Regions from separate parts of the Leisingera sp. NJS204 genome, predicted to be linked through region 4. Evidence: riboswitches for the same ligand, from Rfam matches in the RefSeq annotation. Region 4 holds a riboswitch; each other region holds the start of a gene.
What was found. A riboswitch is a leader RNA that binds a small molecule or an ion and turns the genes downstream of it on or off. The one in region 4 is predicted to bind cobalamin.
Positions count from the first base shown of each region.

Region 1: linked by a shared signal. The riboswitch ahead of ETW24_RS15900 (TonB-dependent receptor plug domain-containing protein) and the one ahead of ETW24_RS05645 (ABC transporter substrate-binding protein) in region 4 are both predicted to bind cobalamin.
Region 2: linked by a shared signal. The riboswitch ahead of ETW24_RS03345 (hypothetical protein) and the one ahead of ETW24_RS05645 (ABC transporter substrate-binding protein) in region 4 are both predicted to bind cobalamin.
Region 3: linked by a shared signal. The riboswitch ahead of ETW24_RS00375 (DUF4198 domain-containing protein) and the one ahead of ETW24_RS05645 (ABC transporter substrate-binding protein) in region 4 are both predicted to bind cobalamin.

Region 1 covers NZ_CP035417.1:3,257,592-3,264,586, forward strand. Annotated here, with positions in the region: gene ETW24_RS15880 (adenosylcobinamide amidohydrolase) at 1-623, opposite strand, end outside; gene ETW24_RS15885 (ABC transporter ATP-binding protein) at 623-1,378, opposite strand; gene ETW24_RS15890 (FecCD family ABC transporter permease) at 1,375-2,358, opposite strand; gene ETW24_RS15895 (ABC transporter substrate-binding protein) at 2,355-3,185, opposite strand; gene ETW24_RS15900 (TonB-dependent receptor plug domain-containing protein) at 3,195-5,078, opposite strand; cobalamin riboswitch at 5,235-5,443, opposite strand; gene rpsA (30S ribosomal protein S1) at 6,044-6,995, opposite strand, start outside.
Region 2 covers NZ_CP035417.1:663,722-670,716, reverse strand. Annotated here, with positions in the region: gene ETW24_RS03375 (5'-nucleotidase C-terminal domain-containing protein) at 1-1,834, opposite strand, end outside; gene ETW24_RS03370 (hypothetical protein) at 1,910-2,173, shown strand; gene nudC (NAD(+) diphosphatase) at 2,170-3,153, shown strand; gene ETW24_RS03360 (SRPBCC family protein) at 3,211-3,678, shown strand; gene ETW24_RS03355 (alpha/beta hydrolase family protein) at 3,703-4,581, opposite strand; gene ETW24_RS03350 (TetR/AcrR family transcriptional regulator) at 4,666-5,256, shown strand; cobalamin riboswitch at 5,275-5,497, shown strand; gene ETW24_RS03345 (hypothetical protein) at 5,608-6,012, shown strand; gene ETW24_RS03340 (protein-tyrosine phosphatase family protein) at 6,092-6,622, opposite strand; gene ETW24_RS03335 (DNA polymerase III subunit gamma/tau) at 6,817-6,995, shown strand, end outside.
Region 3 covers NZ_CP035417.1:75,013-82,007, forward strand. Annotated here, with positions in the region: rRNA gene ETW24_RS00350 (23S ribosomal RNA) at 1-26, shown strand, start outside; rRNA gene rrf (5S ribosomal RNA) at 250-364, shown strand; tRNA gene ETW24_RS00360 (tRNA-Met) at 411-487, shown strand; gene ETW24_RS00365 (hypothetical protein) at 495-644, opposite strand; partial or broken gene ETW24_RS00370 (IS3 family transposase) at 713-1,922, opposite strand; cobalamin riboswitch at 2,041-2,255, shown strand; gene ETW24_RS00375 (DUF4198 domain-containing protein) at 2,397-3,182, shown strand; partial or broken gene cbiM (cobalt transporter CbiM) at 3,193-3,809, shown strand; gene ETW24_RS00385 (hypothetical protein) at 3,806-4,243, shown strand; gene ETW24_RS24605 (hypothetical protein) at 4,240-4,398, shown strand; gene ETW24_RS25145 (energy-coupling factor transporter transmembrane component T family protein) at 4,696-5,181, shown strand; partial or broken gene ETW24_RS00395 (energy-coupling factor ABC transporter ATP-binding protein) at 5,168-5,816, shown strand; gene ETW24_RS00400 (pyridoxal phosphate-dependent decarboxylase family protein) at 6,205-6,995, shown strand, end outside.
Region 4 covers NZ_CP035417.1:1,143,537-1,150,531, reverse strand. Annotated here, with positions in the region: gene ETW24_RS05650 (FecCD family ABC transporter permease) at 1-548, opposite strand, end outside; gene ETW24_RS05645 (ABC transporter substrate-binding protein) at 545-1,555, opposite strand; cobalamin riboswitch at 1,698-1,890, opposite strand; gene ETW24_RS05640 (DeoR/GlpR family DNA-binding transcription regulator) at 2,094-2,873, opposite strand; gene ETW24_RS05635 (ABC transporter substrate-binding protein) at 3,057-4,028, shown strand; gene ETW24_RS05630 (quaternary amine ABC transporter ATP-binding protein) at 4,135-5,157, shown strand; gene ETW24_RS05625 (ABC transporter permease) at 5,154-6,995, shown strand, end outside.

The sequences.
Region 1 (6,995 bases), 2.1 Mb from region 4:
CACTCCAGAGCGCCGGTGTGGACGGCCTGGTAAACGGCTTTGCCGATGACTTCGCCGGTGGCGGTGTGCAGCCCTGCATAGGGGTTTGCGCCGGCCAGGGCTGCCACCGCGATGCAGTCGGTTCCGGTGCCCGTCGCGGTTCCGCTTGGCAAAATGATGCCAGCGTCCATCACGGCCGCGGTGCGGGCCTGGACGGCAATGCTCATCGCTTCGATCAGCCCGGCGTGGGTCAGCCCTTCGGAGAGGCGCAGTGCGACATTGATGGTGCCCCAGTTGCGGCCGGCGTAGTCCATCCGGCTCCCAACCCGCTCGGCGTTGGACAGGCCGACGGTGGCTACCGCATGGGCCTGGATGCCCTCCACCTCAGCCATGGCTTCGCAGTAGCGGCGCACATCGCGCGAGGTGAGAAAGGCCACGGCATCCCCGCCACCCCGCTGTGCCAGTTCACCGGCAAACCATTCGGTGACATCCAGATCCCGCGGCAGGTCACTGTTGCGGACTTCGCGCCACAGGATGCGGCGGGCGGTGACCAAGCCGGGGCGGTTCACTGCCCAGCTCAGCACCTGCATCTCCTCGCCCAGGTCAAACTCGATCCAGGGGCGCTCCAGAGTGACGGCACTCATCACAGCACCTCCAGTGGCTGGAACACCGGCCCTTGCGCCGTGGTCTCATGCCAGATCGAGATGCCAAAGGCGCGGGCCATCAAGTCCGGTGTCAGCACTTCGGCGGGCGGCCCGTCGGCGAGGATGCTGCCTTCGGCCAGCAGGATCAGCCTTGTGCAATGGCGCGCCGCCAGCCCCAGATCATGCAGAGAGACCAGCGCGGCGCGGCCTTCGGCAGCGAGGCTGGCAAAGACCTCCATAGTGGAGATCTGATGCGCCGGGTCCAGCCCTGCGGCAGGCTCGTCAGCCATCAAAAGCGGCGTGTCCTGCGCCAGCGCGCGGGCAATCAGCGCGCGGGCCTGCTCGCCGCCGGACAGGCGGGAGGCGGCGCGCTGACGGAACGGTTCCAGTCCCATGCGTACAATCGACTGGTCGACCAGAGCCTGATCGCCAGGCGGCAGCCGCAGCCCCTGCGGCAGATGCGGCAGGCGGCCAAGCGCCACCAGCCGCTCCACCGGGATCGGCCAGGCGATCTCGCGCGATTGCGGCATCCAGGCCACCGCGCGGGCGCGCTCCGCCGCGCTCATCGCTGCCAGCGAGCTGTGCCCTTGCGCCTGGATCAGCCCCAGGGCGGCGCGCATCAGGCTGCTTTTGCCTGCGCCATTCGGCCCCAACAGGCCGACGAATTCACCTGCCTGGATTTCAAACGACACATCGCGAAGCACCGGACGGTTCCGCAATGTGACAGCGAGGTTCCGGACTGAAAGCACGCTCATGCCAGCCCCTTCCGCGTCTTGTAGATCAGGTGCAGGAACAGCGGCGCGCCAACCAGCGCAGTGACCACCCCCAGTTTGAGATCCCGCGACGGCAGGATGATCCGCACAGCGATATCAGACAGTTGCAGCATGATGGCCCCGCCAAGCGCCGAGGCGCACAACAGCCGCGACGGCTGGCCGCCAACCAGCGGGCGCAGGATATGCGGCACCACCAGGCCAATGAAGCCGATAGCGCCCGCCACAGCAGTGGCGCCGCCGACAATGGCAGCAGTCCCGACCACCAACAGCAGCCGCAGGCGGTTCAGGTTCATCCCCATGGTCTGCGCCGCATCTTCGCCCAGAGTAAGCGCATCCAGACCCCGCGACAGCGTCATCAGGATCGCGGCCCCGGTCAGCGCAAACGGCAGCACCAGCCAGACATGCAGCATCGAACGGTCCGCCAGCGAGCCCATCATCCAGAACACGATCTCATTGGCGGCAAAGGGGTTGGGCGACAGGTTCAGCACCAGCGAGGTGAGCGCCGCCGCCATCGCCGAAATCGCGATCCCTGCCAGGATCAGCGTCAGCGAGCCGCCCTGCGGCCCGGCCAGCGCCATCACCAGAAACACACCCGCCAAAGCACCGGCCAGAGCGGCCAGCGGCAGGCCCAGGGTGAGGCTGGCCGCCAGTCCGGTGTTGATCGCCAAAACCGCCCCCAGCGCCGCCGAGGAGGACACGCCGATCAGTCCCGGCTCCGCCAGCGGATTGCGCAGATAGCCCTGCATCGCGGCCCCCGTCAGCCCCAGACCTCCGCCGATAATCACCGCCAGCAGCGCCCGCGGCAGCCGGATTTCGCGCATCACCAGCGTCAGCGGGCCATAGCTGTTGTCAAAAAGGGCCGCGAGGCTTTCGCCGATGCCCACATCCGCAGGCCCCACGGTCAGCGACAGAGGGAACAACGCCAGAACGGCCGTGGCAAGCATCAGCATCAGACGGGTCATTCCCGGCCCTCCTTTTCCAGAAAAATGCGGCGTTCCTCCGCCAGCGCCGCCACCGCGCGCAGCACATGCGGGGTGCCGCAGACCCAATCCGCATCGCGGATCTGCCCGGCACCGCTGCGGGCGGCCAGCTGCCGCACCACCGGATGCGCCAGATTGTCCTCGCTGCGGGAGGCGCGCGGATAGGGCGACGTGCCGATCAGCAGATCCGGCGCGGCCAACGCCAGCAGTTCCAGCGGCATATGACCGGAGTGCGCATAGCCCAGCTCATCCGCGATATTGCGCAGTCCCGCCGCGCGCAGGATTTGGCCCGCGAGGGTCATGCTGCCGGAAGTGAACCCGTTGGCGGCATAAAGCACGGCGCGTGGTGCCTCCGGCCCGGCTTGCTCGAACTTTTCCAGCCGCTGGTCATAGTCTGCCAGCAATGCGCGGGCCGCCTCTTCGCGGCCCAGAACCTGACCCATCTGCAGGATACGTGCGCGCACATCCTGCAGTGAGCTGGCAGGCTGGAACACCACCACCGGCACGCCAAGACGGCGCAGCATATCCGTGGTGGCAGGTGTTGAATAGGCGCCGGCAATCACCAGATCAGCCTGCAGCAGGTATATCTCCTCAGCCAGCCCGTGATTGACGGGATAAGCCATTGCCGCGTCAGCCATGGCCGAGGCGCGTGTGTCCCGCGCGATATAGGAGACCGAGGCCAGCTGGCCGGGGGCCGCCAGCAGCATCGCCAGCTGGTCGGCACAAAGATTCATCGTGACCACGCGCGACGGCCCGGCAATAGCACCGGTGGCGGCCCACAAAAGAGCCAGGACTATGCCGGGCAGCATGCGCATGGGTCAGAACGCGGCCCTTACGCCGATATAGGCGGCACGGCCGCGCTTGGCGTAGCCCCAGACGTCGGCGTAGTCCTCGTCGAACAGGTTGGTGACGCGCCCGGTCAGCACCACTTTGTCGGTCAAGTCATACTGGGCCGAGACGTTGACGGTGGTGTATTCCGGCAGTTCAGCAGTAGCAAAAGAGCCGAAAAACTGAGTATCCCAGTTGCCTGCTACATGGCGGACATCAGTCGTCACAGAGCCGCGGCCGTTGAAGGTTTTCAGAGTTGCGCTCAGCAGCAGTTCGTGCTCCGGACGGCGAACCTCAACCGAACCATCCGGGTTGGTGGCGTCCAGATAGGTGTAGGACAAGTTCAGATAGAGGTTTTCTGTGGCATCCAGGCTTGCCGCCAGCTCAACGCCTTTGCGTTCGCTGTCGCCTGCCTGATTGCGGTAGGAGAACGTGATTGCGTTCACCATGTAGCTCTCGATCTCTCCTGTCAGCGTCTCGTCGAAATAGGTCACATCAACCAGACCGCGCCCTTGCAGGAACGGCACCTCTACCCCGAAATCAAAGCTGCGGTTTTCCTCCGGCTGCAAGTTCGGATTGCCCAGGTAGGTGGTGGCGCCAAATGTACTGTTGGCAAACAGCTCAAAGTAAGACGGGTTCACGATCCCTGTCCCGGCGGAGCTGTGCAGCCGCACACCGCTGCCTGCGAAAGTATAAGAGGCACTGGCCGTCCAGCTGGTGGCATCTTCGAATACGCTGTTGTTGTCGTGGCGCACGCCAAGCTGCAGATCCAGGCCGTTGGCAAAGCTGCCGCGGTATTCCAGGGCAATCGAACTGGTTTCGCGCGCAAAGGCCGGGTTGGAACTGCTGGAATCCTCTTCCCATTCCAGCATTGCGTTCAAAAGGTGGTCTGCCTGATCCGCCGGCTGCCCGCCCAGGCCAAAGCTCAGCAGGTATTTTGCTGCTTCGGTCTTGGTCTCTGTCGGGGTGCCGCCATTGAAAGAGCGGTCAAAGTCAGTGCGTTCCAGCGACAACCGATGCTTCAGGCGGCCGCCCAACGTGTCCAGTTCGCCGTAGATCTGGGCCAGTTGCTCATCGCGGTCACTGATTTGCGTGGGATCATCCACGACATAGCTGGCCGCGTCCGTTGCGGTGAAAGAAGTGCTGTCGCTGTCATGGCGCTCATCCGAGGTGCGGACGTTGAAGCCAAGTTTCAGCCGGTCGGTGACGAGGTAATCGCCCTTCACCTGCAAGGTGCTGCGGCGGATGCCGTCCTCTTCACCACCATCGCCGGAGGTATCGTAGCCGTCGTCATTGTCATGGGCGAAGCTGAAGGAAATGCCGCCGCGCTCGGTCCGTGACGAGATCCGCGCCGACGCCCGGTAGCCGTCCGAACCCGCCTCGGCGCTGCCGCCATATTCGGTGCCGATGCCGCCGGTCCTGGTGATGATGCTGATCACACCGGCTGAGGCGTTGGAGCCGTAGAACACCGACTGCGGGCCGCGAATGACCTCGATCCGCTCGATATTGGCAGTGTCCAGGCCGGACAGAATGTACTCGCTGTCACCGCCAGAGGCTTCGACACCGTCGATCAGGATCAGCGTGTGATTTGCTTCGGCGCCGCGGATGCGGACCTGAGTGAAACTGTCGCCGGAGCCGTTCACCATCAGGCCGGGGACCGAACGCAGCGCGTCCTGCACGGTGCTGATACCGCGATCTTCGATTTCTTCGCTGGTCAGGACTGAGACGGAGCGGCCGTATTTCTGGGCCTCAATCGGCGTCAGGCCGCCGGAGACGATGATCTCCGCCAGGTCAGTGACCTCTGAATCCTGGGCGGTTGCTATTGCAGGGGTGACGGCCAGGGCCGCGGCCAGGGACAAGCTTGCCTTGCGCATATTCCATTCCTCCCGGCCCGCGCAACAAACGCAGGCCAAGTGACTGCCCAAGCGGGCAGTGTATTCGGGTCGGGTCTTTGGAAGGCACTGCCTCCGCAGACGGTGAAAACTGCCACCACTACGGAAATCCGTTATCTACGGCGCGCCCCGCACCGGGATAGGGTGATCATCCTGGCAGGTCTCCTGACTCGCGGGTCGAAGCTTTGCCGCGCCTTCCCGCCCCTTGGGGCAGTGGCATTTCGCAGCATTGCTCTCCGCTCACAGTTGCGGGGGCAGTCACGGATTCAGCGCCTGTTGGCTACACTTCACCGTGTTCCCTTTTACCCGGGTGGTTTCCCAGCCGGACCAGAATAGGCGCGACTTAGGCAAACCGGATTTGTTCTGTCAAGCGGAAGCAAACTCAATCGAGATTGCTATGGATTGACTGCAAGGTGAAATGAAAAAACAATTGTTTAAATTTATACACTTACGTCCGAGAACCTTCGTGAAGAAAATTCGGCTTTGAGCACCGGGGATGCGGCTTAAGTCCGAAAGGGAGTATGTCGAACCGCGGCCGATACTGCTGTTCAATCTCATGCGGGACCTATGAGGCGAGCTTTTGCAATGCAGGCAAGCCCGTCATTGCTCCTTTCCAGTGCCAGTTGAAAACTGGAAGGTTCACTTCCTGCGATTAGTGGCAAAAGTGTTTCCTCTTGCCCTGTCTGCTTGCAGCCGCGGTGAAGGAAAGGCGTCTGCGCGCCTTGGGCACTGCCCGCCAAAACGTCGCTGCACCATGCCTAACCCTCCGCACTTCCTTCTGCCATGCAGCGGGCGGTTTCCGGAAGTGCAGCGGGCCGTCGTGCTGCACGCGCGCCGCGAGAATCCGGCACTTCCGCAATGCGCTCGAACCAGCCCTCCCACCCAAGAAAAAAGCCCCGCAGACACCTGCGGGGCTTTCGTTTTCAGCAGCCGTGAGGCCGGGAAGATTACTCGTCGCCCGACTTCAGTGCGGCGCCCAGGATGTCGCCCAGCGATGCGCCGGAGTCCGAGGAGCCATACTGTTCCACTGCTTCTTTCTCTTCGGCAATCTCGCGTGCCTTGATCGACAGGCCCAGACGACGGGTCTTGGAGTCGACGTTGGTGACGCGGACGTCGACCTTGTCGCCAACCGAGAAGCGCTCGGGGCGCTGGTCGGCACGGTCGCGCGCCAGGTCGGAGCGGCGGATGAAGGACTTCATGCCCTCATATTCCACTTCGATGCCGCCGTCTTCGATCGCTGTCACGTTCACGGTCACGATCGAGCCGCGCTTCACGCCGCCAACCGCTTCTGCAAACTTGTCGCCGCCCAGAGCTTTGATCGACAACGAGATACGCTCTTTGTCGACGTCCACTTCGGAAACAACGGCCGAAACCATGTCGCCCTTGCGGTAGTTCTGGATCGCATCTTCACCGCGCTCGTCCCAGCTGAGGTCGGAGAGGTGAACCATGCCGTCGATGTCGCCGTCGAGACCAATGAACAGACCGAATTCGGTGATGTTCTTGACTTCGCCTTCGACCTCAGTGCCTTCCGGGTTGGCTTCGGAGAAGACTTCCCACGGGTTGCGCATGGTCTGCTTGAGGCCCAGGGACACGCGGCGCTTGGCGCCGTCGATTTCCAGAACCATGACGTCGACTTCCTGGGAAGTGGAGACGATTTTGCCCGGGTGGACGTTCTTCTTGGTCCAGGACATCTCGGAGACGTGGACCAGACCTTCGACGCCCGGCTCCAGCTCAACAAATGCACCGTAATCGGTGATGTTGGTGACGCGGCCCTTGTGGACCGAGGACAGCGGGTACTTGGCGCCAACCAGATCCCACGGATCTTCCTGCAGCTGCTTCATGCCGAGGGAGATACGGTGGGTCTCTTTGTTGATCTTGATGACCTGAACCTTGACGGTT
Region 2 (6,995 bases), 480 kb from region 4:
AGCCGCCGCTGTTGTGCCCTCGCGGCTCAGCCAGCCCGGCAGGCAGTTCCTCCAGATATCCGATGGCTCCCGGCCCGGTAACGGCAACCGCGCTGGTGCCGGGCACCGGCGCCAGTTGCCAGGGATAAGGCGCCTCTGCCAGCGGATCAGCGGGCAGCCGCCCGGCGATGTAGTCGCGGATTGCCTGGCGGATCCGCATCGGCGGCAGCGGCAGATCTTTGGCCTCGCGCAGCATGCTGAAGCTGCCGCCGCCGCTGACCCGGTAGCTGTTGGCCGCGACCGCAAAATGCTGGCCTGGCTCCACCGGCCGGCCGTTCCAGCACAGGTTCCGGATCCGCCGGGCGCCGGGGTTGATCCGCACGCCCGCTGCCGAAAACCGCGGCGGCTGGACTGGGTCAATCTGATAACTCAGCCCGAAAATCACATCGAAATTATGCCCTGCCCGCTGCGGGTCGGCCAGCAACTGCCCTGAGCTGCCCGGCGTGATCCGGCTGAACAGCCCTGCCGACATTTCCAGCCAGTCCAACAGCTGTGCACCGGTGACCTCGACCACCCGCAACTCATTTGGGAAGACCTGCAGATCAGCGATATTGCGGGCACAGAGATCCCCGGCCGCAATGTCGGTATAAAAATGCGGCCCGGAGCGGCCGCCGAATTTGCACGGTGCAACAGCCGATAGCAGCGGCAGGCTTTTTCCGCCGGCACTCTCAAGCAACGGCCGCACTGCAGCAGCCTGGGCACTGCCCACCAGTGCCAGGCCGCGATCCGGCGCGAAGAAAGTAAAATAGGAATGCATCGCAACCGAGCTGTAGCCCGCCGGCTGACGCATACGTTGCAAAGTGCGCGCGTGGTCTTCTGCCAGCGCCTCCATAAAACCAGGGTTCTCCGGCACCAGCGGCTGGGCAGCCCCGGTTTGCTGGTGGCGGCCCGCCGGCTGCAGGCTGGCCGAGCCGCCGGCAGGATGCCAGGCTCCGCTGCGATGCTCCAGATCCAGCCTCAGAACACCCAGATGCGAGCCATGCGCACCGGGCATCACGACGGGCTTGGCAAAAGGATGCGCGGGATTCGGCAGCGTCAGATGCGTGTGGCCGCCCACAACGGCATCAATTTCCGGCAGTGCGGCAAGCTGCTCCAGCTCATTTTCGCCGCGGCCCGCTCCGGCATTGCTGTCAATTCCGGTATGCGCCAGCGCCAGCACCAGATCGCAGCCCTGAGCCCTCAGCTGCCGGGCCTGGGCCGCGGCGGTTTCAACGATGCCGCCCGCGGCGAGTTGCTGCTGCAACGCCTTGCCGCACCAGATCAGGGTCTGCGGCGGCAGCACCGAAAACAAACCGATCCGGACCGGTGGCAAACCGGGACAGCCAGGCACCGCCCGCTCCAGCACCGCCCAGGGTACAAACGGCAGCCGAAGATCAGGCTGCCGCGCCGTCAGGCTTGAGCACAGCACCGGACATGGCACGTCTTTCAGGACGCCTGCCAGCGCCTCCAGGCCGAAATCAAAGTCATGATTGCCAAGACCAACGGCATCATATTCCAAAAACCGGAATGCGCGCGCCAGAGGATGGGGGCCTTTGGCGCCCGGCACGATGTCCCCCAGCGGCGACCCCTGGAAGCCGTCGCCGTTATCGACCAGAATGCAGGCCGCGCCCAGGCGGTCAGCCTCAGCCCGTGCGCGGTTGATCAAGGTGGCAGCGCGGGACAGGCCGATGGCCCCGTCCGGGCGGTCGGCATAATAATCATGGCTCAGCAGATTACAGTGCAGGTCCGTAGTGGCCAGCACGTGCAGCAGCCCGGTGGTGGTCCGGGAGTGCGAGGCGCGCGCCCCGCTTGTCATGTCCGATATTCCGCTGACACCGCCTGCTGCTGCTCCTTCCCGCACCGTTTGGTGCCGTTCTTGGTTTGAGGCTATTTGAATCAGCGTTTTAACGATTTGCAAAGAACCCTTTTTATTGCATTTGATTTTTTCCTGCTGCCGAGGCTTCAAACCGGCCGGCGCGCCCTGTCCAGCAGTGAAAAGCCGCAATTCCCGCCCGGCAGGTGTGGCGGTGCAGTGACAGGCAAGCGCAGATCGCCGCCGATTGCTGGCAACGCCTGCGGCACACTGCCATGGATGGCGCTATTTCATCCATGGCACCCGAAAAAACCGCAGCCAGCCAAAGGAGAGCCGCAATGAAACACGCAGAACAAGTGACTTTCGGCGGCGGCGGGCTGGAGCGGGCGGCCCATCTGCGCTTGGATACCGCTGCGCTGGAAGCGGCCTGGAACAGCGCGGAGGCGCAGGTGCTGCTGATGTGGCGCGGCAAGCCGCTGACCCGGCGCGAAAGGGATGCGGATCTGCCCTGCGGGCTGGGCTGGACCGATCCGGTGCATCCGCTGGCCGCTGACTGCAAGGATGCCGCATTGTTTCTTGGCCTGGCACCTGGCGGTGCGCCGTGTTTTGCCTGCGATATCAGCGGCTGGCAGCCCGAAGGCCTGGATCAGGAGGCGCTCAGCAGTTTTGCCGATGCCAGCGAGCAGCAGCACCCTGATCTGCCCGCGTCCCATGCCTTTGCCGAGCTGCGCCGGGTGATGACCTGCCTCACACCGCTGGAGGCGGAACTGGCCACCACCGCCAAGGCGCTGCTGGCCTGGCACCGCAGCCACCGGTTTTGCGCAGCTTGCGGCGCGCCCAGCGATTTGGCGCAGGCCGGCTGGCAGCGCATCTGCCCCGCCTGCAAGGCACCGCATTTCCCGCGCACCGACCCGGTGGTGATCATGCTGATCACCCATGGCGATGCTGTGCTGATGGGCCGTTCGCCCGGCTGGCCCGAGGGGATGTATTCGCTGCTCGCAGGATTTGTCGAACCGGGTGAGACGCTGGAAGCAGCCGTGCGCCGCGAAACATTTGAAGAAACCGGCGTGCAGGTCGGGCCGGTCAGCTACCTGTCCAGCCAGCCTTGGGCCTTTCCGATGTCGCTGATGTTCGGCTGCGCGGGCGAGGCGCTGAGCACGGACATCACCATCGACCCGGCTGAGATCGAAGACGCGCTGTGGGTCAGCCGCCAGGAGATGATGACGGTCTTTGCAGGCGAACACCCGGTTCTAAAGCCGTCACGTCAGGGAGCAATTGCGCATTTTCTGCTCCGAAACTGGCTTGCGGACACGCTGGACTAAAGCGCATATTGCAAAAAACAGCGCGGCAGCACGGCGGCGCAACTGAAGCAGGCGAGCATGGAATTTCAAAGCAAAGAAGATATCGAAGCCCCGATTGCCGACGTCTTTGGCGCGATCTCCGATTTCAGCCTGCTTGAGCGCTCGGCCCTGCGGCGCGGCATCGACGTAGAGCGGACTGGCGATACCGCGCATCCTGAAAACGGCCTGGCCTGGGATATCGGCTTTCGGTTTCGCGGCAAACAGCGCGACATCCGGCTGACACTGGCGTCTTATACCCCGGTCACCGGGTTGGCGCTGACCGGCAGCGGCAGCGGCCTGGACGGCCAACTGGAGATCGAGCTGCTGGCGCTGTCGCCGCGGCGGACCCGGATGTCGGTGCAATTGAAACTGGCGCCCACCACCCTGACCGGCCGGCTGCTGGTGCAATCGCTGAAACTGGCCCGCAGCAACCTCACCCGCCGGTTCAAGCTGCGGCTGGCCGACTATGCCCGGATCACCGAAGAACGGCTGAACCGCTCCGCCTGACTCCAAGGTTTGGGGGAAGCCGTGCTATTGCGGCGGCAGCAGCCGCGGCCACAGGGCGGCGTTGGCGCGGGCAAAGGCGCCCAGATGGCCAATCTTCTGCACGCCCGCCTCCTGCGGCACCAGCACCGTCCGGCACTGCGGCACATCGCCAAAGACGTCCCCCAGCCGCCAAACGGCCGCAGGCGGCACAACGTCGTCATCCGCCATCGCATACAGATCCACCGGCACGCCGGCGTCTGCCCATTTGGGCCGCGGCAAGGCCGAGCCGGTTTCCGGCAGGTAGCTGCCCGGCGTGGTGCACCAGCGCCGCCACTGCCAGTACACCCCGGCGGGCAAATCGGCCCCGAACCCCACCGCGCGCCCGGGCAGATACCCCAAGGCACGGACCAATGGCGGCACATGGCCGAACCAGAAAGCCAGCGCCAGCGCGCGGTAGGGCCAGGGATGATCGTGGTGATGCACCAAGCCGCCCGCAACCACGATCATGCGGGCGACGTCCTTCAGGCCATCCTGCAGGGGCATCAGCATTGCCCCCAGCGAATGGCCGATCACCCACAACGGCACGCCCGCATAGTGCCGTTGCAGTTCGGCCCGGGCAGCCGGCTGATCTTCCAGCGCCCATTGAGCCATTGTCGCATCGGAACGGCGCGGATGGCCCCGCGCCGAGTCTCCGAAATCCCGGTAGTCATAGGTCAGGCAGGCCACCTGCTGCTCTGCTGCCAGCCAGCGTGCGAAATGCCGGTAATAGCGCTGCGGCACCCCGGTTGCGCCATTCAGCACCACTGCTGCCCGCGCCTGCCCCGCCGGGTGGTACAGCCGCCCAGCCAGCAAGTGGGTGCCGGATGCAAACTGCAGTTCTTCCTCGCGGATAACCGCGGTATGTCCTGCGCTTTTATCCAGCATGGCAACCTCCTGAGTCGATTGGCCTAGACCGATTGGTCCAATCCATCTCTGGACCAATCGGTCCAATGCTGTCAAGCTGCCGCCATGAATGACGTGACGACAGCCAAGGCGGGCGGAACCAGCCCGCCCCCGACCCGCGAGCGGCTGATCCGCGCCGCTGCCGGCCTGTTCCGCAACAAGGGCTACAGCGGCACCGGACTGGCGGAATTACTGGCAGAGGCGGGGGCGCCCAAGGGCTCGCTCTACCACCATTTCCCCAGTGGCAAATCCGACCTGGCCCTGGCCGCGGCGGACTGGGCGTCAGGGCAGATGCTGCTGCTGATCGAGGCGTCTTTCACCCCGGCGCCCACCTTCCGGGAGGGGGCCAAGACGGTCTGCTACAAACTGGCGAAACTGTTTGACAAGCAAGGAAAATGGAGCGGCTGCCCGGTCTCTGCCACCCTGTTCGAAGGGCCGGAGAACGAGGCGTTCCACCAGCACGCCGCGCATCTGTTCGAGGGCTGGATTACTGAAACCACCCGCCACGCCCGCCGCCTGGGCCTGCCTGAACCTGAGGCCCGCGCGGCGGCGGAGAATTTCTATATCCTGCTGCAGGGCGGCTGGCAGCTGGCACGGGTGCGGCGGGACTCGAATGTGATCCGCGGGCTGTATTTGCAGATGCAGAAAAACGATTGACGACTCAGGCGTCCTGCCGCTACCGCTTGTGGCGATGGTTCCCGAGCCACAGAATCTTGTGTCCGGGATGAAAAGGGAACACGGTACGGCCCGCGCAAGCTGGCCAAGTCCGAGACTGCCCCCGCAACTGTAAGCGGCGAGCGACCCCGATAGAGCCACTGGCCCCTCAATACGAGGCCGGGAAGGATCGGGAAAGCGACGACCCGCAAGTCAGGAGACCTGCCATCGGACGTGTAACTCGAACCCGGGCGGGGTGTCCGGACAGGGTCTGATGGCTGCGGCGGCTGTGATCCGTCTTTCATCCGGTCTCTTGTCCCCCAAACCCCCGTGCCACGCGCGGAGGGCGCAGATATGATGTGGACCGACAAGACGCATTTCTATGCGGCAACAGATTGCAAGTATTTGGGGCGCCCCTGCCCCGCGGCAGAGCGGATGATCGCCAAACTGGCCGAAGCGATGACCAAGGCCAAGCCGCTGACCCAGGAGGATTTTGAGATCACCGGCACCACCGCGCTGGACGGCTGCCCGCGCAACTGCCCGGCGCAGTTTGCCGCCAGCCATGACCGGATCCGGCTGTATTGCGACGTCGGTGAAGAGGCGCCGCGCGAGGGGCTGGACCGCTTTGCCGATGCTATCCTGAGCCGCGACGGTATCGGTTTTGCCGCGTCCAAGCTGGACACCCGCCCCTGCGCGCTGATGGAGGCGCTGCCGAAAACCGCCGAAGCACGGCAGGCGGAACAGATGCTGGCGCTTTAACTGAATACCTGAAGAATGCTGCCCGGCTTATCGGCCGGGCGGTGCAGTATCTCTTTGCAGTGCGCCTCTGGCGGCTGTTCTACGGTGAACAGGCCCAGTGCAATTGGTCCTTGGTTTCCACCGCACAGGGCCGTACCGCCCGCAGCCGGGCCAGCGCCTGCGCCGGGGATTCGCCGCATTCGATCATCAGCCGCAGCACCGCCATGCCGGACCGCCCGCAGCCGCCCCTGCAATGCACCAGCACCCGGCCGCCGCCGCCCAGTGCTTGCCGTGCAGACCGGCTGGCCGCCGTCCATTTCGCCGCCACAGCGGGCGGCGGCACCTGGAAATCCGGCACCGGCAGATGCAGCCAGCGGCAGGCCATGCTTTGAATATCAATCCCCAGCCGCGGCACATCTGCGGCTGCGTGCTCGGCCTCGGTGGTCATTGAGATGACCAGCCCCGGTTTCCACTGATAGATCTGGATCAGGTCGTTGCGGTAATCGCCTCCCGCACCGGGCAGCGGGCATAGCGCCAGAATACCGCCGCCTGCTGACAGCGCGTGGATGGTCAGGCCTGCCGGCGCCGCGCCGTCCGGCGCCGCAGGTTCCGGGATATCCTCAGTTCGCATACCGCCTCCTTAGCCGCTGCGTTCCTGCATTTCCCCCGCAGTCTCCTGCCTTTGCAGCCTAGCGGTTAAGCAGGCAATCCCAAAGCTCTTTTGCGGCCCCGGACCAGCCCAACGGCGGTGGACGAACGGGCTGCGCTTCAATACCCTGCGCGCAACGCGGAGCACCCCGCATCCCGAATCCGGTACGAGACATCATGAACGATACCCCCAGCGGCACCTCCGGCACATCCGGCCAATCCCAATACCAGGTTCTGGCCCGCAAGTACCGGCCCGAAACCTTTGCCGATCTGGTGGGGCAGGACGCCATGGTGCGGACGCTGAAAAACGCCTTTGCCGCTGACCGGATTGCCCAGGCTTTTATTATGACCGGCAT
Region 3 (6,995 bases), 1.1 Mb from region 4:
ACTAATCGCCCGATAGGCTTGATTTGATCCAGTAACAGACAGTGTTACTCAAAACCAAACAAGCAAACACATCCCATAATACAAGACCTGGACAACGTTGATTGTAACCGACGCAAGTTGCACGTGCCTGCCGCCACCCGGCGGTGACACAGCAACCGGGCGGCATCTCGCGCATTTGCTGAAGCAAATACGCTGCCTGCCGCTCGCCAGCCTTGCTTCGCAAGGCCGTCGGAATTGGATTTTTCTTGGTTTGGTGGCTACAGCACAAGTGAAACACCCGGTCCCTTCCCGAACCCGGAAGTTAAGCACTGTCGCGCCGATGGTACTTGGGCTCAAGCCCTGGGAGAGTAGGTCACCGCCAAACCTAGTAAAATCCAATAATCTCTCAATACGGTCTCAAAAAAACCTGACGCGGGATGGAGCAGCCAGGTAGCTCGTCAGGCTCATAACCTGAAGGTCGCAGGTTCAAATCCTGCTCCCGCAACCAGAACTAATTAACCTGACATATCAAAGGCTTCGGATCTACCATCCGGGGCCTTCTTCGTGTTTAGGCCTTCCGCAACCGACGCCAGCCGCAACAGCCCGGCCAGATCCCCCTCCAGCGTCAGATCCAGGCCAGCGCCCGCCGCCGCAGGCGTCAGCACGATCCGCTCCACCAATGCGCGCAGTGACTCTGGACGTGTCCCGTTTTCGTGCCGCTCCAAGTGCTCGTTTAGGCCACTTTCCGTTCGAATGCGACGGGGCTTTTCCAGCCCAATGCTGAGTGCCGCCGTCGCGGATTGTAGAAGCCATTGATGTAGTTGAAGATGGCCAGTTCAACGGCCCTACGCGTTGGCCACGACCTTCGCCAGATCAGCTCTGCCTTGATCGTTTTGAAGAACGTTTCGACCGCCGAGTTGTCGTAGCAATTTCCCTTGCCGCTCATCCACTGCCCCGGCAGTGCATGTTTACATGCATGAGAGGGGGACACGCTGAACCCGTGTTGTCGCAGGATTATCTGATAGTCATGAGAACAGTATTGCGATCCACGATCCGTATGATGAATGCAGCCCATAGGCGGTGATCTGAAGGCTATAGCCATGTTCAGCGCCCGGATCGCCAAGTCCCGCTTCATCCGATTGCTGATGGCCCAACCGATCACCCGCCGGGAATGCAGATCAAGGATCACCGCCAGGTAGAGCCAGCCCTCGCGCGTCCACACGTAACTTATGTCACCTGCCCATTTCTGATTGGGCGCATCTGCGCAGAAATCCCGGTTCAGCAGATTGGGTGCGATGTTGAAGGCGTGGTTGCTGTCCCCCTCTCGGCTGATTGCTTCGCAATCGTCTGCCGGGCAATGGTCGTCACCTTGTATTTCTTAGATCGTTCGACACGGATGCCATTCTCACGCATCAAACGCCCGACGCGACGATGGCCAATGTTCAGGCCCAACTCCTTCAGTTCCTCGGTCATCCGTGGGCGGCCATAACTGCCCAGGCTGAGGCGAGATTGTTCCTTGATATGCGCCAGAACGACCATGTCAGTGCGCTGCCTTTGACTGGCCGGGCGGCTGCGATAGGCCCGTAGACCGCGCTCACTGACATCCAGCACATTGCACATCCGCTTGGCGCTGAAGGTATCAGTGTGTTCTTCGATGAACCTGAACCTCATGGCTTTTGGCCCGCGAAGAACTGCGTTGCCTTTTTTAAGATCTCCCTCTCCTCCTTGAGAATGCGGTTCTCCCGTCGAAGCCGTTCATTCTCTCGGGCAAGGTCGAGGTCTTTGTCGGATACCACCTCGGTGTCGCGATGCGCTGTGATCCACTTGTTCAGGGTCGAAAGGCCAACACCCAAATCAGAGGCCACTTGCTTCCTGCTCAGCCCGCTCGTCAGCGCAATCCGCACCGCATCGGCCCGGAATTCTTCTGTCCGTTTCAGTCCCATAGTTCGTCTCCTTTGCTGCAATAAATGCTATCAAAGGAGCGGCATCAAACCGCGACACGTCCACTCATTCGGCAATTGAACAGAAGACGGGAAGCTTGACTCAGTAAAATGGTTTTGCCATTCAGCAAGTGTGACCGGTTCCGCGAGTGTTTCAATGCGCAGCGGAAGAAATAGGGAACACGGTGCGGCGTACCCATTAGGGACCAAATCCGTGACTGCCCCCGCAACTGTGAGCGGTGAGTGACGCTGAACATGCCACTGGGATCTTTCCCGGGAAGGCCAGCCGAACCAAGACCCGCGAGTCAGGAGACCTGCCGGACACAGGACAAAGACTTCGCTAGCGGAGTGTCTGCCCTTTTCCACCGGACGCCGGGGTGCGCGTCTGGCGCGGCTGCCGTTCAGGCTTCTCCGTGCCACTCTCCCCGTTGTTCATTCCTGATTGCAGGTGCGCCTGTGTCGTCGAATGAGGACGAAATGAAACTGAATTATCTGGCTGCAGCTCTGGCCGTATCCCTGCCGGTCACCGCATCGGCGCATTTCCAGCTGAACTACACTGAAAACGTGCTAATCGGGAAGCCCGGCGATGTGCCGATGGGGCTGGTGTTCTGGCACCCGCTGGAAAACGGCCATGTGATGGACATGGGCAAACCCGAAGAATTTTTTATGGTTCACAAGGGCGAAAAGGTTGATCTTTCGGACCGCTTGGAACCGGCCACATTCAAGGGCGCGGAGAACGAAGCCGCCGCCTACAGGGCGTCGGTTCCGGTCAAGCGCTCGGGCGACTATGTGGTGGTGACTGTGCCCGCGCCCTATTATGAGGAAAGCGAAGACATCTATATTCAGCAGATTTCCAAAGTCGTGCTGAACCGCAACACCCTGCCCACCGATTGGGATCAGCCGGTGGGCCTGGAAACCGAGATCCTGCCGCTGAACAAGCCCTATAACGTCATTGTCGGCTCTACCTTCTCAGGTCAGGTGCTGGCGGATGGAAAGCCGGTTCCGGGCGCCGAGATCGAGGTTGAGTTCATGGCATCAGAGCCTGACCTTGCGGCCTTTTCCACAACCAACCCGACGGTTCAGCCGATGTCCGGCGGCGCCATCGTTGCGATTGCAGACCAGAATGGCGTCTTTTCCTTTGGCATTCCGAAAGCGGGCCACTGGGGCTTTGCTGCTCTCGGCTCCGGCCCGGCGACTGAGCATGACGGCAAGGAACTCAGCCAGGACGCTGTGTTGTGGATCCACGCTGAAGAGCTGAAGTGAGAATAGCGCCATGCATATCGTAGACGGCGCACTGTCGAATCCGGTTGTGATCGGCGGCGCGGTTGCCGCCGTCGGCGGTATCGCCATGGGGCTGCGGAGCCTGCCGCTGGAACGTATTCCGGCGGCGGGGGTTCTTTCGGCCAGTTTCTTTGTGGCCTCCCTGATCCATGTCCCGATCGGGCCGAGTTCGGTTCATCTGATCCTGAACGGGCTTGCGGGCTGGTTCTGGGCTGGGCGGCCTTTCCGGCCCTGTTTGTCGGCCTCTTGCTGCAGGCGGTGTTCTTTGGCTTTGGCGGGCTGACCGTGCTGGGCGTGAACGCCGTGAACATCGCCCTGCCTGCAGTTCTGGTCGGGCTGATATTCCGACCGCTGGTGGCCCGCGGCTCGCCTCTGCAGGGCGCCATCTGGGGCGGTATCGGCGGCGGCGCGGCCATTGCTGCCACAACACTTGCTGTTGCAGTCTCGCTGATGTTGTCCGGCGATGAGTTTATCCTGGCCGCGAAACTGGTGTTCTTTTCCCATATTCCGGTGGTGATCATCGAAGCGCTTTTGTCCGGCGCTGCCATTTTCCTGGCGCGGCGTGTGAAGCCCGAGCTGTTTTTCGACACAAAAGGAAGCCTTGCATGATCCGCTCCTGCATTCTGATCCTTGCACTGCTGGCGCCGCTCCCGGTGATGGCACACAATGTTATCTCAGCTGTCTTTCCGTCCGGTTCCGACATTGAAGGCGAAGTGGGCTTTTCCAACGGTGACATGGCCGCGGACCTGCTGATTGAGATCTTTGACGCGGCCGGCAGCAAGCTGGGAGAGTCCAGAACCGACAGTGACGGCTTTTTCCTGTTCACCCCGTCGGAGCCTGTGACACATATCTTCCGCGGCGATCTGGGTGCTGGCCACGTGGCCGAGATGATGATGGACGGTGCGGAGGTCGCGCAGATCATTGGGCAAAGCCCGGGCGCGGCAGCAGTTTCAGCGGCTGCTGTCCGGACACCTCTGCAGCGCCGGCGGCGGCAGGGTCCGCGGGCCTCTCCGATCAAACCCGCTCCGAGCTTGCCACCATGATGCGCAATGAACTGCGCCCGCTCCGGCAGGAGCTGACAGCGTTCAAGAACAAGTCGGACTTTCAATCCGTGCTTGGCGGCATCGGCTATATCTGCGGCCTGTTCGGGCTGGGCTTCTACATTGCCGCACGCCGCAAGATCGGCAGCAGCGCATGACCTATGTTCTGACGGGCGAGGAAAAACCGCTCGGCGGTTTCGGCACCTTCCACGCCAAGGTCACAGCAATTGACCCGCGGATGCGCATCGTGATGACGGCAGCCTATGCGGTGGTGGTTGTCTCGCTCAGCAATCTTTGGGTTCTGGCGGCCGCTCTCGGCCTGTCTATGTGGCTGCTGGCCTTCTCTGGCCTGCCGCCCCGGAAAACGCTGAAACGGATGGCGATGATGGACAGTTTCATCATCTTCATGCTGGTGCTGCTGCCCTTTACAGTGCCGGGAACCCGGCCCTGTCCATTTGGGGCTGGAGGCCAGCTGGGAAGGCCTGTGGCGTGCAACCGAGATTGCCCTTACCGCCAATGCGGTGATCCTTGCGGTTATGACACTGGTGGGTTCGATGGAGCCGGTAACCATGGGCCACGCGCTCTTTGCCCTCAAGATGCCGGAGCGGCTGGTGCACCTGATGATGTTCACCATCCGCTACATCGACGTTCTGCGCGAGGAATACCAGCGCCTGCGCACCTCGATGAAGCTGCGCGGCTTCCGACCCGGAACCAATTGGCACACCTACCGCAGCTATGGCTATCTGGTTGGCATGATGCTGGTGCGCTCCATCGAACGGTCGGAGCGCATTCTGGCGGCGATGAAATGCCGGGGGTTCTCCGGCCGCATCATCCTGCTGGAGGATTTTCGTTTCAACCGGTCCGACCTGCTGTTTGCCGCGGCGTTGTCCGCCGCACTTGCTGCCCTGATCTGGGCGGAGGCCGCCTATGCCGCTTCTTGATTTGAACAATATCCACTTTGCCTACCCAGGGCTTGATCCGGTGCTGGAAGGCGCCTCGATGCGGCTGAACGCTGGTGAACGGCTGTCGATTTCCGGGCCCAACGGCGCCGGAAAATCGACACTGCTGAAATCATTATGGGGCTGCTTGTTCCCGCCAGCGGCACCGTCACCGCCTTTGGCAAGCCTTGCATGGCGGAAGCGGATTTTCACGAGATGCGCCGCCGCGTGGGCTTTGTGTTTCAGGACGCCGACGACCAGCTCTTCTGCCCGACCGTGGCCGAGGATGTGGCCTTTGGTCCGCTCAACCTGGGCAAATCCAAACAGGATGCCTTGGCGATTGTTGACAGCGTGCTGACCCGCCTGGAACTGATGCACCTGCGCGACCGGGTGACCCACAAACTGTCGGCGGCGAGAAGAGGCTGGTGACACTGGCCACGGTACTGGCCATGGAGCCGGCGGTGCTTATTCTGGATGAGCCGACAAACGCACTGGACCCGGACAACTACGCGCGGCTGGCCGGGATCCTGAAAGGGCTTGATCAGGCAATCCTTCTGGTCAGCCATGACCAGGAATTCCGTAAACAGATTGCTCCTGGAGGATATCGCTTGAAGGGCCGCGAGCTTATACGGGCTTAGGACGTGCGGCTAATCGAAACGAATGGCCCAAACATGAACCGGCACCCGAAAAAGCCCCTGCCCAACAACCCGTCCTCGCTCCAGGCTGGGCGGCAGGCAGCTGGCGGGTTCTCCTATCCGCCACGACCGGCCGCATTGCCAAATGGCATTGGTAGCTCAGGGTAACTCGGAATCCGTGCTACTTTTCGACATGTTGTTAAAAAGTAGGAGGGATATGTGAGATGGAACGTGTTCGGCGTGGCTTGATGATGGGCAAGCGGTAGCTTTAGAAACAGCCTACAGAGCGGCGAAGGCTTTTCGCGAGGATCTGCCTCAGGGGCTGGCCCGCCCCAGCTTAGAACTTGGCGAAGCTGCAAACCGCTTCCTGGGGCCCCTTGCTGAAACAGGGGTGCCGGAGAGTAAGGTTATCGAGGATATCGTGCAGCAGGCTGACGGCGGGCTGCACAAAATGGCAGCCCCGACCTTCTTCGGCTATGTCCTTGGTGCGTCGCATCCCGTTGGTGTAGCTGCTGATTTTTTAGTGTCAGCCTGGGGGCAGAACGCGGGTTCATCCTTTGAGACACCAGCAATCACGGGTATGGAGCGCGCCGTCTGCAACTGGGTTATTGAATTGCTGTCGCTGCCTGCCGAAAGCGGAGCCGGATTGGTGACCGGCGGTACGGTTGCAAACATGGCTGGCATTATGGCGGCACGCCATGCGCTGCTGGCCGCTCAGGGTTGGGATGTCGAAGCTGATGGGCTTTTCGGGGCACCGGAGATTCCGGTTTTGATCGGACAAGACGCGCATTCTGCGCCATTTGCAGCCCTGCGCTACGCCGGATTTGGAGCAAGCCGCACACAAACTGTAGCTGCCGACAGCGAAGGGAGGATTAAGCCGGACGCCTTTCGGGCAGCAATAAACCGGTGCAGCAAACCGCCGCTTGTGATCCTGCAGGCAGGTCAAATAAACACTGGCGCCTTCGATCCGTTTGACGAATTGATCCCAATGGTACGCGAGAAGAAGGGCTGGGTTCATGTCGATGGAGCGTTCGGGCTATGGCTCGCTGCAGTGCCCGAGCTTGCAGATCGGCTGGAGGGGGTCGGCGAAGCGGACAGCTGGGCAATCGACCTGCACAAGTGGCTTAACGCTCCTTTCGATGCCGGCATGGTTATAGTACGCGACCGTGCGCCGCTCGTTGC
Region 4 (6,995 bases):
GCGATGATAAAAGCAGTCAGCGCGTTGAACAGCTGCGAGCCTGCAATGCCCGCCAGCACGATCTGCGCTGCCGCAGCGCGGCTGCCGCCTGCTCCGGCGGCCCGGGCCAGAACAGCAACAAAGCCAAAGGCCAGCAGCGCGCCGTTAAAAGCGCCAAAGGACAACGACAGCGCACCGCCGCCAAGCCCTGCAATGGTCACCGCAACCGCCCCGGTCGAGGCGCCGGCGGAAATGCCCAGGATATAGGGATCCGCCAGCGCGTTGCGCAGCAGGGCCTGCAGCACCACGCCCGCCACCGCCAGCGCCGCCCCGCAGGCCCCCGCCACCAGCGCGCGCGGCAGCCGGTAACTCCAGACAATGCCTTGATCTATCGGATCAACCGGCAGCCCTGCCCCGGCCAGCTTATTGGCCAGAACAGACAGGACAAGGTCGGGCGCAAGCGCGGTTTCCCCGATCATTGCGCCTGCCAGAACCGCTGCAACCAGCACCGGCAAGGCCAGGCACGCGCCCTTGACGCCCTGCCATGTGATTGCAGCGGCTGCACTCACTGGCTGGTGCCGATCACGCTGAGTTCAGCAGCCAGATCCTCCAGCGCCGGAATGGCACGGATGGTGGCATCCATCGCCTGGGCGTCCATCACAACGATGCGGTTGTTCTTGACTGCATCCATCTGGCTCGCCACCGGATCATTGCGCAGGAAGTCCAGCTTTTTCTCGAAGTCATCCGCGGCAAAGCGGCGGCGGTCCATGCGGGCAATCACAATCACCGTCGGATTGGCCTTGGCGATGGTCTCCCAGCCGACCGTCGGCCATTCCTCGTCGGTCTCAATGACGTTGCGCAGCCCCAGCTGCTGCATCATGTAGCCCGGCGCGCCCTTCTCGCCTGCCACAAACGGATCGCTTTCCATTTCCGGCGAAGAGAACCAGAACACAGCGGAAGCATCTTCCAGTGCGACCTTCTGCGCCTTGGCAACAGCTGCCGCCTCGCGGGCCTTATATTCGGCGACCAGCTCGGCGCCCTTATCGGCTTCGCCAAAGATCGCCGCCAGTTCCTCGATCCCCTGATACAAGCTGCCGGTGGTGAACATCTGCGTGCGGGTGCCGTCGCCGCCGGTGGTGTTGTCCTTGCCGACGCAATCGGCGGGCATCACATAGGTCGGGATGCCCAGATCATGAAACTGCTCGCGCTTGGCAACAACACCTTCGGGGCCGACGTGCCATTCGTACTGCGCCGCCACCAGGCCGGGGCGTTTGGCCACGACGCTTTCAAAGCTCGGATCGTTGTCGGCCAGACGGTCGATCTTGGCATTCAGGTCCGCGTATTCGGGCAGCACGTCGTTGAACCAGACTGAGGTGCCCAGCACCTTATCGCCCAGCCCCAGCGCGTAAAGCACTTCGGTCGCCGCCTGGCCAACCGTCACCGAAGACGCTGCCGGCGCCTTGAATGTGACCGACTGGCCGCAGTTTTCAATGGTCAGCGGAAAGGTTTCGCTGGCCGCCGCAGCCTGTGCGGCAGCGATGAAGGAAAGGCCGATCAGGCCGGAACGCAAAAACATGATATTCGATCTCCATGTGTCAATGACCGGAGAACGGGTGAAAGGGCATTGACCGGTAAGGCTGAGGGTCTGCCCCCCGCTTGCGGCACCGGAAAACGGCGGCGCATCTTACCGGCAACCTCCCCGGACAACCCCGCCCGGTGTCTTTCGGTTTTCACCGGCAGGTCTCCTGACTGGCGGGTCAATGACTGCGCCGTCTTCCCGGACCGTTTTGGCCCAGTGACGTCATGGCACAGCTCTCGCCGCCTACAGTTGCGGGGGCAGTTCCGTTTGGCGCCGGCAGGCACCGCGGATTCCCTCTTAGCCCTTTCGGGACCGGTAAAGCGCGGGTAGCCCATCCCTTTCGCTGCGGCAAGAAAAAGTTACTTTGCAGCAGAAATTCTGCGAACCGGGCACAGCAGGCAGCCTATGGAGGACGGTTTCCCAAGCCACGGCCAGATGGAAATTTCCAGCACAAGCTGCTCCAGGGATGGGGCACCCATCGGCCGCAGCTGCAACATCGTGGCTGCAAACTGTCCTGAACCATACCGCAGCCCCGTTACTCGACCACGATCAGATCGGTATCCATCGCCTTGAGCATGTCCTTGACGGCCTGCGGCGGCTGCGCGTCCGTATAGAAGACTTCGAATTTGGTATCCTTGCCGACCGACACCGGCGCGCGCTTGTTGAACTTGTCATGATCGGCCACAACAATCCGGACCTGCGCATTGGCCGCCGCGACACGGGCCAGATTTGCCTCTTCGAGATCATGCAGCATGAAGCCCTGTTCGGCATTGATCGCCCCGGCCGAAAAGATGGCAAACTGCACGTTCAGCCGCCGCACCAGATCCAGCGCCTCGGCCCCGAAGGCACCGCCGTCATGCGGGCGCAGCTCGCCGCCCGCCAGAAACACCCGGTTGTTATTGCGCGAGGCAAGCGCATGGGCCACCAGCACGGAATTGGTCACCACAAAGAGGTTTGACCGCTGCCGCAGCTCCTGCGCCACATAAGCGGTGGTGGAACCGACGTCCAAAAAGACCGAATCCCCGTCGCTGATGGTCTTGGCCACCTCGATGGCCAGACGCTGCTTTTCTGAGGCGTGGGTATCCATCCGGTTTTGCAGCGGCAGCTCGTTCACATCCTCAATCAGATGCACCCCGCCGTGCACCTTGCGGACCGCTTGGGCATCCTCCAGCGTGCGGATGTTTCGCCGGATGGTTTCATTCGACACGCCCAGCCTGCCGGCCAGATAGCTGACCCGGCAGGACCCCCCCGCCTGCTGCAGCGCCCGCAGGATTTCCTCTTCACGCTGATTGGTGGTCTTGCGGCTTTTGGTCATTGGGCCTCCTGTTGCGTTGCTACGTCAGAAAGCCACAAAAAACAACACATGAGCCGTTGATGCGGCGTTGACAGCCTCAAATCGCTCAATTTTTGAGGTTAATGTGGCTTATTGTGGTTTTTTATTGACTGACAGACACAACCGCCGCACCATCACAGCAGGCGACGCCAAGAATCGCACAAAATGCCACATATCAGGGAAGTCCTTATGCTGAGAAACTTCAACGCTTTGGGAGCCGTGGCGCTGACAGCCGCCGTTTCCGCTTCATCCGCCTGGGCCGCCGAGTCCTCCGACCCCATCAAACTGACCCTGCACGACTGGTCCGGCCAGTTGATCAACACCAAGATCATGGGCAGCATCCTGCAGGAAGCAGGGTATAACGTCGAATATGTCCAGGCAGACTATATCGCGCAGTTTGCCGGGCTGAAGACCGGCGATCTGCATCTGGCGATGGAAATCTGGGAAACCACCGGGCGCGAGGCGCTGGACGACGCAACCGCCTCGGGCAAAGTGGTCAATGCCGGCGAAACCGGGCTGATGGCGATCGAGGAATGGTGGTACCCCGCCTATATGAAAGACCGCTGTCCCGGCCTGCCCGACTGGCAGGCGCTGAAGGACTGCGCCGAGGAATTCGCAACGGCGGAAACCTCTCCCTACGGGCGCTATGTCGGCGGCCCGGTCACCTGGGGCGGTTTTGACGAAGAACGCGTCGAGGCGCTGGAGCTGGAATTTGAAGTGGTCCACGCGGGCACCGATGCGGCGCTGTTTGCCGAACTGGAATCCGCCTATCAGCGCCAGGACCCGATTGTCCTGTGGGTATATGTGCCGCATTGGGCTCCGGCCAAATACGACGGCGAATTCGTGGAATTCCCGCCCTATTCCGCGGAATGCTACGCCGATCCTGCGGCGGGGGTGAACCCGGATCTGGCCTATGACTGCGGCAAGCCGCGCGGCCCGATCTGGAAAGCCGCCTGGGCCGGGCTGCCGGAGAAATGGCCGGGCGCCTATGAGATCGTGCAGTCCTACCAGATTACCAACGAAGAGATGAGCGCCATGGTCGGCAAGGCTGATCTGGACGGTGTTGATATCGATACAGTGGTGTCGGATTGGATGGCCGCAAACAAGGACCGCTGGTCCGGCTGGGTCGGCAACTGATCTCACTCCCCGGGGCTGCTGCACGCTTTCAGGCGGCCCCGGCCTTTTCCCCTGTCCCGTCAATCAGCCCGGCCGCATTCCGCGGACCGGTTCAGGAACCGCATTGATGCCCCCCAAGACCAAACTCTCCTGCCGAAATGTCTGGAAGCTTTACGGCGCCAATGCCGAGGCGTTTTTGAACGGCAACCCGTCCCCCAGCGGCGCAGAGATCCGCAAGGCGGGTATTATCGGCGCTGTTCGCGATGCCCGCATCGACATTGCCGAAGGCGAGATATTTATCATCATGGGGCTGTCCGGGTCCGGCAAGTCCACTCTGGTGCGCTGCCTGTCGCGGCTGATCGAGCCGACCGGCGGCCAGGTGCTGTTTGACGGCGTGGATCTGCTGACCGCCAGCGCGCGCGAATTGATCGAAATCCGCCGCCATAAGATGGGCATGGTGTTCCAGCACTTTGCCCTGCTGCCGCATCTGACCGTATTGCAGAATGCGATGTTCCCGCTGACGGTTCAGGCCGTCCCCAAAGCCGAGGCGGAGGCCAAGGCCCGCGAGGTGGTGGAGCTGGTCGGTCTCAAGGGCCGCGAGGATTACTACCCGCGCGAGCTGTCCGGCGGCCAGCAGCAGCGCGTCGGCATTGCCCGCTCGCTGGTGACAGAGCCTGATCTGTGGTTTCTCGACGAACCGTTCTCAGCGCTGGATCCGCTGATCCGCCGCGAGATGCAGGACGAATTCCTGCGCCTTCAAGCCCGCTTGCACAAGACCATCGTCTTTATCACCCACGACTTTGAGGAAGCGGTGCGTCTGGCCGACCGGATCGCCATCATGAAGGACGGCGAAATCATCCAGATTGCCACGCCCGAGGAACTGGTGCTGAACCCGGCCACAGATTATGTCGCTGAATTCACCCGCCATATCCCGCGCTCCAAGGTGCTGACAGTGGGCGGCATCATGACCCCCGGCACCGGCGGCGAAGGCACCCCGGTACTGCAATCTGCGCGGGTGTCGGAGGTGGCCGAGCAGATTATCGTAGCGGACGCGCCGCGCCCCGTAAGTGACGGCAGCGGCCGGATCGTCGGCAGTATCGGCCGCCAGGCCGTTGCCCGGGTGCTGTTTGGAACAGGGGACGCAGCATGAAGCCGCGCCTGCCAGCACAAGCCGCCGCCGCCTGGGGGCTGGTACTGGCCACGATCCTGCTGGGCTGGTTCGGCCGCGACCTGGCCAAGGCGCTGGATGCGCGCTGGCTGGTCAAATGGCCCTCAGGATGGGTGATCCCGTTCAAAACCCATATCTCCGCAGGCATGACCTGGCTGGTCGAAGACGCGGCCATCGGCCCGGTGTCCTTCACCGATGCCACCCGCGCCCTCGCCTGGCTGATCGAACAACCCTATGAGCTGATGCTTAGCCTGCTTGCGCATGGCTTTCTATTGGGTTCCGGCCCGGATCAGCAGATCCTGCTGCCTGCCATCAGCTGGATTGCCGTCACCGCCGCAGCGGTCGCGCTGGGGCATTACTGCCGCAACTGGGGGCTGGCGGCGCTGGTCGGGGCCTGTTTTGCCTACCTTGCCGTATTCGGGCAGTGGGACAGTGCCATGGTGACGCTGGCCTCGGTGGTCATCGCGGTTCCGATCGGTGCGGCCGGCGGGCTGCTGGCGGGCATTTGGGCTTACCGCCATCCGCTGGGCGAACGCATCCTCTCCCCTGTGCTGGACTTGATGCAAACCATTCCGATCTTCGCCTATCTGGTGCCGATCCTGTTCATGTTCGGCTTTGGCCCGGTTTCGGCGCTGGTTGCCACCATCATCTATGCCACCCCGCCGATGATCCGCATCACCATCATGGCGCTGAAGGCGGTGGACCCGGAGATCCTCGACTTCGGCCGCATGGCCGGCACTACCTCGCGCCAGCTGATGTGGCGGGTGCTGGTGCCCTCGGCCAGCCAAAGCCTGATGGTGGGCGTCAATCAGGTCATCATGCTGTCGCTGAACATGGTGATCATCGCCTCGATGATCGGCGCGGGCGGGCTTGGTTTTGACGTGCTGGCCGCGCTGCGCCGGCTCGACATCGGCGCCGGGTTCGAGGCAGGCATTGCCATTGTGGTGCTGGCTATCGCCGTGGACCGGCTGAGCCAGGCACTGGCAGAGCGCATGGGCCAGGTTCACCACACGCCGCCCGGAACCTTTGCCACCCGGCACAAGCGCACGGTGCTGGTGCTGTCCCTGCTGGCCGTCACCTGGGTTCTTGGCCGCTTCTCGCCGTTGCTGCTGGACTATCCGGCCGGCCAGACCATCACCACCGGCGACTTCTGGAACGATGCCGTCAAATACCTGAATGTGAATTACTTCGACGCGTTTGAGGCCGTGAAGGTATTCTTCCTCCACTGGTTTATGCTGCCGATCAAGAAAACCCTGCTGGGCCTTCCCTGGCCCTGGGCCATCGCCATGCTGACGCTGCTCGGCTGGCGTGCGGGCGGCGTCGGGCTGGCACTGCTGTGCGGCGGGCTGTCGCTGCTGATCGTGGTCAGCGGCCTGTGGGCCAAGGCGATGGTCACAGTCTATCTCTGCGGTGCCTCGGTTATCCTGGCAACACTGATCGGTGTGCCGCTGGGAGTGCTGGCAGCGCTCAACCGGCGCGCAGGAATCGCCATCAACCTGCTGATCGACACGCTGCAGACTCTGCCCAGCTTTGTTTACCTGATCCCGGTGGTGATGCTGTTCCGGGTCGGCGACTTTACCGCGCTGATTGCCATTGTGCTGTATGCGCTGGCACCGGCAGTCCGCTATGCGGCTCATGGCGTGCGCAGCGTCAGCGGCGAGCTGATCGAGGCAGGGCAGGTCTCGGGCTGCACCAAATGGCAGCTGCTGCGCCTGGTGCGCCTGCCTTTGGCGCTGCCGGAGATCCTGCTGGGCATCAATCAGACCATTATGCTGGCGCTGTCGATGCTGGTGATCACCGCGCTGGTGGGCACCCGCGAC